DNA from 3 places in the Peribacillus sp. NPDC096379 genome. Region 1 is predicted to be linked to each of the others. Evidence: riboswitches for the same ligand, from Rfam matches in the RefSeq annotation. Region 1 holds a riboswitch; each other region holds the start of a gene.
What was found. A riboswitch is a leader RNA that binds a small molecule or an ion and turns the genes downstream of it on or off. The one in region 1 is predicted to bind S-adenosylmethionine.
Positions count from the first base shown of each region.

Region 2: linked by a shared signal. The riboswitch ahead of ACIQZI_RS16770 (acetoacetate--CoA ligase) and the one ahead of ACIQZI_RS21435 (LLM class flavin-dependent oxidoreductase) in region 1 are both predicted to bind S-adenosylmethionine.
Region 3: linked by a shared signal. The riboswitch ahead of ACIQZI_RS08040 (aliphatic sulfonate ABC transporter substrate-binding protein) and the one ahead of ACIQZI_RS21435 (LLM class flavin-dependent oxidoreductase) in region 1 are both predicted to bind S-adenosylmethionine.

Region 1 covers NZ_JBIWFD010000006.1:154,793-158,075, forward strand. The annotation lists gene ACIQZI_RS21430 (class I SAM-dependent methyltransferase) at 1-860, shown strand, start outside; SAM riboswitch class I at 1,178-1,284, shown strand; gene ACIQZI_RS21435 (LLM class flavin-dependent oxidoreductase) at 1,376-2,425, shown strand; gene ACIQZI_RS21440 (ATP-grasp domain-containing protein) at 2,455-3,283, shown strand, end outside.
Region 2 covers NZ_JBIWFD010000003.1:586,723-590,005, reverse strand. The annotation lists gene ACIQZI_RS16775 (YbaK/EbsC family protein) at 1-321, shown strand, start outside; SAM riboswitch class I at 757-863, shown strand; SAM riboswitch class I at 1,137-1,248, shown strand; gene ACIQZI_RS16770 (acetoacetate--CoA ligase) at 1,442-3,283, shown strand, end outside.
Region 3 covers NZ_JBIWFD010000001.1:1,695,377-1,698,659, reverse strand. The annotation lists gene ACIQZI_RS08045 (ABC transporter permease) at 1-649, opposite strand, end outside; gene ACIQZI_RS08040 (aliphatic sulfonate ABC transporter substrate-binding protein) at 675-1,658, opposite strand; SAM riboswitch class I at 1,788-1,897, opposite strand; gene yeiL (transcriptional regulator YeiL) at 2,170-2,841, opposite strand; gene ACIQZI_RS08030 (YjjG family noncanonical pyrimidine nucleotidase) at 2,919-3,283, shown strand, end outside.

The DNA.
Region 1 (3,283 bases):
TAGAACTTTGGTGCCAATCTCTCTATAGTTATTTTTATGATGAAGAGATGGCGGTGTTCAGTGGACCTATTCATGCCCATTTAGCGGGGATTCAGCAAGGTTTTACCGAAGGGAATGAAGCTGCGTGGAATCAGAATAATTATGTTGCCTTAGTGAATCGCTACGGAGAGCCTGGGCAGCTTGCATCGAAAATCCTCTATAATCCGAAATGGCGTCTGCAACCTTTTTACCAGTATATGGGGGACTTGCAAAAGAAGAAAGTGATGCATCTGATGGGTTCTAATGGAGTGAAGGCTGTAGCAATGGCTGCACTTGGGGCTGAGGTTAAGGTTGTAGACTTTTCGCGGGAAAATGCAGCATTTGCTAAGGAATTGGCCGAAGCAGCACAAGTTTCAGTGGATTATATTATATCGGATGTCCTGTCGATAACTGGGGACCATGCTAATAATAATCATGATCTAGTTTTGATGGAGCTTGGCGTTTTGCATTATCTAATTGATTTAGCACCGTTAATGGAGATTGTTCAAGCAATCCTAAAGCCGGGCGGCCGCTTTATTTTACATGAGTTTCACCCGATATCTACTAAACTAATTACTTCATCTGGAAAAAAGCATAAAGTAATGGGTAATTATTTTGACCCCACGATTGAATCAAATAATGTAGCATTTTCCAAGCATATGCCAGATGGTGAACAAGAAAAACTATTACAAGTAGTACAGCGGAAGTGGACAATAGGAGAGCTTGTCACTGCAGTTGGTAAATCAGGGCTCGTTATCAAAGTACTTGAAGAAGAGCCGAATCATAAGATGCATGATATTGGATTACCAAAAACGTATACGCTTGTAGCGGAAAAAGGATAAAGAATATTAAGACCTTGAGCAATCTATTTTGTGCAAGTTGTATAGTCAAGTCAGCGGATAGGAAGGCCTTTTGTTTAACTTACAATGGATGGGTAAATTTGACTTCCGGCGCAGGAAGTGGCGAATCGTGGTCGATATGCCCTTTAAAGGATACTAGAAAGAACGGTGAGAGGATATTCAAAAAAGGTCAGGCCTTTTTTGAATATCCTCTTTTTTATAAATGATATTTCATTTTTCTGATTTATGCAAACATATGTCTTGACGAACACCAAAGGTATAATATAAGATTATTCTAATTATTACTATAATTTAATATGTTCTTATCGAGAGAGGTGGAGGGACTGGCCCTTTGAAGCCCGGCAACCGTTGACAATTGTCAGTACGGTGCTAATTCCAGCGGAGTAATGGCTCTGGCAGATAAGGTGGAATGCAATCGCAAACTTCTTCTTATCGGAGAAGTTTTTTTGTCTTATCGAAGAAGGAGCCAATAATTTAATCATAGAGGAGATAGGGAAATGAGATATGGTTATTGGTTGCCGATATTCGGCGGATGGTTACGGAATGTAGAAGATGAGAAAATGCCCCCAACTTTTGAGTATGCGAAAAAGGTAACACAAGCTGCAGAAAAGTGGGGCTATGATACAACCCTCGTCGCTGAACTCAATTTAAATGATATTAAAGGTCCTGAGAGTGATTCACTTGAAGCTTGGTCAACGGCAGCTGCCCTTGCAGCTGTGACGGATAAGATTGAAATTATGACAGCTGTCAGACCTGGTTTTCATAATCCGGCGGTAACGGCAAAAATGGCGGCGAATATTGATCAAATCTCAAACGGCCGATTTACATTGAATGTTGTCTCTGCGTGGTGGGAGGAAGAGGCTCGTCAGTATGGCGGAGCTTTTACAGCCCATGATGAACGCTATGAGCGAACAGAGGAATTCCTTGAGGTGCTTAAAGGTTTATGGACAGAAGATACATTTTCATATGATGGGAAGTATTATTCGATTACCAATACTCATTTGCATCCGAAGCCTGTACAGCGCCCGAATCCAATTCTTTATGCGGGTGGAGAAAGTCCACGTGGCAAAGAGACAATTGTCAATCAGTGTGATGCATATGTCATGCATGGTGGCACAGTTGAGGAAGTTGCTGTGAAAATTCAAGGAATGAAGCAGCAAAGAGAAGCGGCAGGGAAATCACCATTTTCAAGCTTCGGAATGGCTGCTTACGTCGTATGCCGAGATACAGAAGAACAAGCCCAGGAAGAACTAGCACGAATTACGGATGTGAAAGAATCGAGTGCCTATGCTGGATATAATGACTTTATAAGCAAGTCACAGCTTGAGCAACAGGTCAAGTTATTCGACTACTCTGTTTCAAATCGTGGGCTGCGTCCGAATCTAATTGGAACCCCCGACCAAATTGCTGACCAAATTCTTGCATTTGAAGAAGTGGGCGTTGATTTGTTATTGCTGCAATTTTCTCCTCAGCTTGAAGAGATGGAGCGATTTGCTAAACAAGTAATGCCGCTCGTTGAAGAAAAACGTACAAGAATTCAAGTATAAAGACAAAGATGAACTTAGGAGGCAATAAAATGAGTAAAATTTACGTTATTCATGAAAATAGCGAGTGGACCGCCCATCTAACGAAACGGTTAGAAGAACTTCAATTGCCATATGAGGAGTGGCATCTTGATGAAGGGATCGTCGATTTGACGGAAGCTCCGCCGGAAGGAGTATTTTATAGTCGGATGAGTGCTTCTTCTCATACGAGAGGTCATCGTTATGCTCCAGAATTAACGGAAGGTGTCTTATCATGGCTAGAAGAACATGATCGCACTGTATTTAACGGCACGCGTGCATTACGTTTAGAGTTAAGCAAGATTAATCAGTATACCGCTTTAAGAAAACAAGGGATTAGGGTACCGAAAACGATTGCGGCAATTGGTAGAGATAACATTCTTGCTGCAGCTGAAAAGATCGGTACAGCTTCGTTTATTACTAAGCATAACCGGGCAGGAAAAGGGCTTGGTGTTCAATTATTCCATTCTATAGACGGATTAAAACAATATTTGGATGGGGCGGCATTCGAAGAACCCATAGATGGTATTACTTTGATTCAAGAGTATATTAAAGCTCCAGAACCATTTATCACGCGTTGTGAGTTTGTTGGTGGGAAATTTGTCTATGCGGTTCAAGTGGATACTTCAGAAGGATTTGAACTTTGTCCAGCTGATGCTTGTCAAATCGGTGATCTATTCTGCCCAGTGGGGGAGGAAGTTGAAGAAAAGCCAAAATTCCAAATTGTAGAAGGTATTGAAGAGTCAATCATTGAAAATTATGAACAATTTTTAAAGGCAAATCAAATTACCGTTGCTGGCATCGAATTTATTCGCAATGAAAAAGGTGAGATATTCACATACG
Region 2 (3,283 bases), on a different contig from region 1:
GACAATGCACTATTAATTGTAGCGGCAGGTGATGCAAAGATTGATAATAAAAAATTCAAGAATCTATTTGGGTTTAAAGCAAGAATGCTTCCACCAGAAGAAGTTTTTTTGCAAACCGGTCACGAAATCGGCGGTGTCTGTCCCTTTGGACTAGTGCGTGATCTCGACGTTTTTCTTGACATCTCCATGAAACGATTTGACACGATATTCCCGGCCTGTGGAAGTACGAATTCAGCGATCGAACTTACATGTGATGAATTATTTCAATATTCAAATGCACTGGAATGGGTTGATATTTGTAAAGGATGGGGGGAAGAGTGAAGAGCTTTTTGAATTAATAATCGAAGTTAGAACCTATTTCTCGTTACTCGATACATATACGACCTTAAAATCCTCAACTTGAAAATTCATGATTCGGCCTGTGCGTGTAAACTGAGCTGATGACAAAATCCGTAATAATTAAGCGCTACTATGTTATCACTATTAAGAAAGAACAGGTTGTTAGAATTTTGTAATCTAACAACCTATTCGTTAGCTAGTAATTGAATTCCCTTGTAGGATTAGCTTTTTGAACTTTAGATCAGCAATCCAATAAATTAGATAAGCAGAAGTAATGAAAAAGAAAAAGACAATCAAGAATGAAAAGTATAAAGAAAGTATAGTCCCCAAATGCAACTCAGGAAAATCTTTAGTTCAACTTATATAGATGGTTGGAAAAGAGTACGATCAGCAATAGAGATTAATTGAACGATTTTCTTCTTATCAAGGGTGGCGGAGGGACTGACCCTGTGATGCCTCGGCAACCAGCTTAGTTATGCATGGTGTCAAATTCAGAGGAAGTAAGACGATTCTGAAGATGGGGAGGTGGACGAATGCTGATTATGCTTATTCACGCATCCCTTTCGCTCATCATGGGCGGAGGGGATTTTGTATAAAAAAAGCATGCCAATCCCTTAGCTCTCACTAGTTAGAGTCATTTCTAGAAGTGGACATGTGAGAATGAATATTAGTGCGATGATTCTAAATTGATAAATTTTTCAGAATTTTTATTGACTTTAAAAGATAATTATTCTATAATCTGAATAAAGTTATTAAATTGACGTATTAACGCATTGGTGCGTTATCTAAATAAATATTACTTATCCAGAGTGACGGAGGGAACAGGCCCGATGAAGTCCGGCAACCTTCAAGTGAGAACTTGAAAAGGTGCTAAATCCTGCAGGTATGAATATGCCTGAAAGATAAGATGAGCACCCCTCTTCTTATGATGAGGGGTTTTTCATTTGAGTCATACAGGTATGATTTAGGCTATATAAAAACATTAAACATAGTAATCTTATAGAATTTATGTAATTTATAAAGAGTAAATGGTGAAAAAACCTTACATAAAACAATCAGAAAATAGTGCATGACTGATTCTTAGTTAAAGGAGGAAAAGATCTTGATAAAAGAAAACAGTTTATTGAAATCAAACATACTATGGGAACCGAGTGAAGAATGGATCACAAAATCTAATTTGACGGAATTCTCGCAACAAGTTGAATTCCCACTCTTACCTTATGAACGTTTTCATCGTTGGTCAGTGGCCAAACCTGAAGAGTTTTGGTCAGGAGTCTGGGATTTTGCAAAAATCATTGGAGAAAAAGGCGAAAAGGTGTTCACTCCTCCAACCGATGGCGGCATGATAGGTGCCCACTGGTTTCTAGAAGCTCAATTGAACTTTGCTGAAAACCTTTTACGTGGTGATGAAAAGCAAACAGCTGTGATTGTGGCCGGGGAAGACGGTGTTTCCCAATCCTATTCATTGGGAGAGTTGCGCAACATGGTGGCGCGAGCACAGGAAGGATTAAGAAATCTTGGTTTGAGTCGTGGAGACCGGGTTGCTGGAGTAATAACAAATGGAATTGAAGCGTTAGTCGCACTGTTAGCAACGACATCATTGGGTGCTGTATGGACTTCATGCTCCCCTGACTTTGGGTCACAAGGGATTGTCGATCGTATCGGACAGGTCCGGCCAAAGGTATTGATCGTCTCACTAGATTATCAATATAATAGTAAGTATTTTGATATCCGGGATAATATTAGTGCTGTGTGCGAGGTGCTTAAGGAAGTTTCCGCAATCGTAACATTGACAAAAGATACGGAGGTATCGATTCAACAAACAAAAAAAGTGTTGAGCTGGCAGGAATTGTGTCAAGAAGGGCCTGCTGTTCTTGAGTTTACGAGAGTTCCTTTTGATCATCCCTTATATATTCTTTATACATCTGGAACGACGGGGCTTCCGAAGGCGATTGTACATTCTGTTGGGGGAACGTTAATTCAACATGTGAAGGAACATCAATTACATTGTGACGTGAAACCGGGAGATGTAATGTACTGGTACACAAATACTGCTTGGATGATGTATCCATGGTTAGTATCGGGACTTGCAAGTGGTGCTGCCATTCTACTCTATGATGGATCGCCACTACGAAAAGATAATATCGGAATTTTATGGGAGATTGCTGAAGAAGCTGGCGTGACACATTTTGGGACGAGCCCGAAATATTTGGAAACTTTACAGAAAGCGGGATATTCTGTCGGTCAGCAGCACAATTTATCCCAGTTGCGCAGTGTTCTTTCATGTGGCGCCCCACTATCAGCTGAACAGTATGATTGGGTCTACGAACATATTAAGGAAGACATCATGCTGGCATCGATTTCTGGTGGAACGGAAATCATTGGTTGCTTCGTGATGGGCTCTCCCGTACATCCCGTTCGCCGTGGTGAGATTACATGCAAGGCACTTGGAATGGCCGTCGATGTACTTGATGAACGTGGAGTATCGGTTCTCCATCAAAAAGGAGACTTAGTATGCACAAAGCCATTTCCAAGTATGCCGCTTACGTTTTGGGGAGAAGACGGCGACAAACGCTACCACTCCTCTTATTTTACGGAAAGACCGGGAATTTGGACACATGGAGATTTAGCGGAACAAACGCTTGAACAATCGTTTGTCATTTACGGACGTGCGGATACAACGCTTAATCCCGGCGGCGTAAGGATTGGTACTGCTGAAATCTACCGTGTCTTGGCGCAAATCCCGGAAATAGAAGATTCAATCGTTTTCGGTCTACCAAATGCGGGTGATGAAGAAATCGTGTTGTGTGTGGTTATGAAGGATGGAGAACTAGATACTGAATTAGCTGACGTTATTCGGAAGAATGTACGTAAGAAAGCTTCACCACGACATGTACCACGTCGTATTTATAGTGTGGAAGAAGTACCTTACACGATAAATGGT
Region 3 (3,283 bases), on a different contig from region 1:
CGACAACAAACATCCAACCAAGTCCGAGTCCACTTCGGATTCCTGTTAATAATGAAGGAAGCGATGCGGGAAGAATAATTTTGCTGACAATTTCAAAGGACGTATATCCATAGATTTTACCGACTTCAATCAGTTTTCTGTCTACACCCCGTATCCCAGCAACCATATTCAGATAAACTGGGAAAAACACTCCGACTGCGATCAATATTACCTTAGAGGATTCCCCGATGCCCATCCATAAGATAAATAATGGAACCCAAGCAAGAGATGGAATGGAGCGAAAGGCTTGAATAATTGGATCTATTAATTCTTCGAAAATCTTCATATAGCCGACCAGTGATCCGATTATAACTGCTGTGAATGTTCCGATAAGAAAACCGGCAAATACCCTAATTAAAGTTGTTCCAATATGTCCCCAAAGTGTTCCTTCCAATGCCATCTGATACAGCCCTTCTACTATTACTGAAGGTATAGGAAGAAGGTGTGATTCGATTATCCCCATCCTGCCGGAAGCTTCCCAGATAATCAACAGTGTCAACGGCAGGATGCTGCCAAGCAATACTTTACGATTTGTCTTCAGTTTTGTATATCGTGATTGTTTTGTTTTATTCGCCTTAGTTAATACTGCATGCTCACTATGCTCCAACATTCTTTTCTCAATCCCTTCTGATCCATCATTTGAGTACTTTTACGGCAAATTTAGAATTAAGAAGTTTATCAGTCAACTTCTCAACATCTGTCGAACTTTTTAATAAACCATTTTCTTTTAGAACTTCACCTGACCCTATAATGATAGCCTTTTGTTCATTACTTGGAATCGGTTCTGAAAAGTCATTTCGTTCCAATTCCTTTTTTGCTACTTCTAATGAAATGCTAGCTTCTTTAGCAAGTATTTCTGTCGTTTCATCTGGATGGGCAATTGTCCACTGACGTGCTTCTTCATATGCCTCAAGGACTTTCTCAACATAAACGGGGTATTTCTCAGCGAATTCCTCGCGAACATCAAGTGTGCTAAAGCTATTGAAATCTGGGTTACGATAAAAGATTTGAATGTCTGACTCCAATTCGACCTTTGCCATATGAGGGTCAAGACCAGCCCAGGCATCAACATCACCCGATTGTACGGCTAGGGCACCGTCACTATGCTGTAAGTTGACAATTTCGACATCTTTTGAGGAAAGACCAGCTTCCTTCAGGGCTCTCAACAGAAAAATATAGGGGTCAGTACCAAGTGTAGCTGCAATACGTTTGCCTTTTAAATCAGATACAGAATTGATTGTACCTTTTTTCGCCATAAGTGCTGTCCACTCTGGTTTGGAAGAAATATAAACGGTTTGGATTGGTGTACCTTTTTCTTTGGCTAATAGTGCAGCCGCACCGGCAGCGGAACCGAAATCAACACTCTCTGAGCTAAGGAATTCTAACGCTTTATTTGATCCTTGACTAAGTACAAATTCAACTTCAATGCCTTCATCTTTGAATTTTTTTTCAGCAATGCCCTGATCCTTTAATACCAAACTGACCGGTGAATAATACGCATAATCGAGGATAATTTTCTTTGGTTTAGCATCTGTCCCAGTACCACTTACATCATTCGAGCAACCAGAAAGCAATATTAATCCAATTAGTACCAGTGTACTTCTAAGCCTATTCTTCATTTTAATACCTCCACTTTCCCCTATTTTTTCTTCTACCCATAAATTAAATAGTCCCCATTTGTTTACTTGGTTTAATAATCATTAAAAAACCCTCTTTCTAGTAAGAAGAGGGTTTTAATAAAAAAACCTCCCTCATCTTTCAGATCACATGATCTGCAGGATTTAGCACCTTTTTAAGCATTCACTTAATGGTTGCCGGGCTTCACAGGGCCTATTCCCTCCGCCGCTCTCGATAAGAGTGTATTTATTATTTAATTAGGGTGTTCATCTGTTTTGAAGTATAAATCACCTGAAAATGAATGTCAATAATTTTCTGAATTTTCAATTCGAGTTTCAGGCAATATTTTGGCTATATAAAAAAGGTTGATAAATTTAGAATCTTAATCTAAAAATGCGTCCTTATCCTACAAATAGGAGGCCATGATATTCTCATCAAATTAAATTTTCACTTACCTTAAATGAAAGAAGTGAAACAACTTGTTTATATTTCAAGTTATCAAATCAAACTAAATTAATCTTTTTTTGAACTCAATCGTTCTAACTTTTCTTTATTAATAATAAAATATTTTCTTCCTTTCTTTTCTAATAATCCGTCTTCATGGAATTGGTTAAGTGTGTATAATAAATGTCGATAGCTTACCCCCACGTATTCTGCTGTTTCGGTATGCTTCTCTTGAAAGCATCCATCGTTTTCTATTTGAAGAATATATTTCGCCAATCGGTTTTTGAATTCATAATCTTGCATCTCTGTGTAATGATCTGTTCTTTTTAGTAATTTATCACCTAAATATTTTGATAAATTATGGAGAAAAAGATTGTCATTTAACAGATGTTCTTTCGATGAAGCCAACGGAACCGCCAAGCAAGTGCAGTCATTTATAGCCACAACATCTTTTAAATTCTTTTCCACCTCAATCAAGGATAATTCACCAATAAAATCATCTTTCTTTAGAAACTGAATCAGCGCACGTTTTCCATTTTCGTGTACTATATATATTTTTGCCCGCCCATCCAATAATAAAAATAAGTACTGAATATCTTCATCAAAACGCACTATATATTCATTAGAAGAAAACTTACAAATAAAAGCCTGATGTAAAACTGCTTTCGGAAAAGTTTCTTGAATATCATTATATATATCTACAAAATTTTCAGCGTAATCCTTCAAATTGATTTTTTTCATTTTATCACCTCAATATGAGATATCTCCTATTATTATATTCTTCCTTTCGATATATTACTACCAAGAGGTGGATAGGAATGAACAAATACAAACATATTATTTTTGACTTAGATGATACGATACTTGATTTTCAAGATTCAGAAGAAAAGGCTTTAAGACAAATGATTACGCAATACGAGTTGCCCGATAACAAACAAACCATAGCATGTTATAAGCGCATTAATGATGAATTATGGCATCAATTAGAGGAAGGCTTGATTTCTCGTGAAGACGTGCTGACAACGCGTTTTTCACTTTTTTTGAAGGAATTTCATATAGATGAAAACGGAACAAAAGTTGAAGCCATGTACCGTGAGCATTTAAACCAAGGACATAAGACCGTTACCCATGCACATGAATTATTAAATGCTTTAATTAAGCAAGATTATAAATTATATATTGG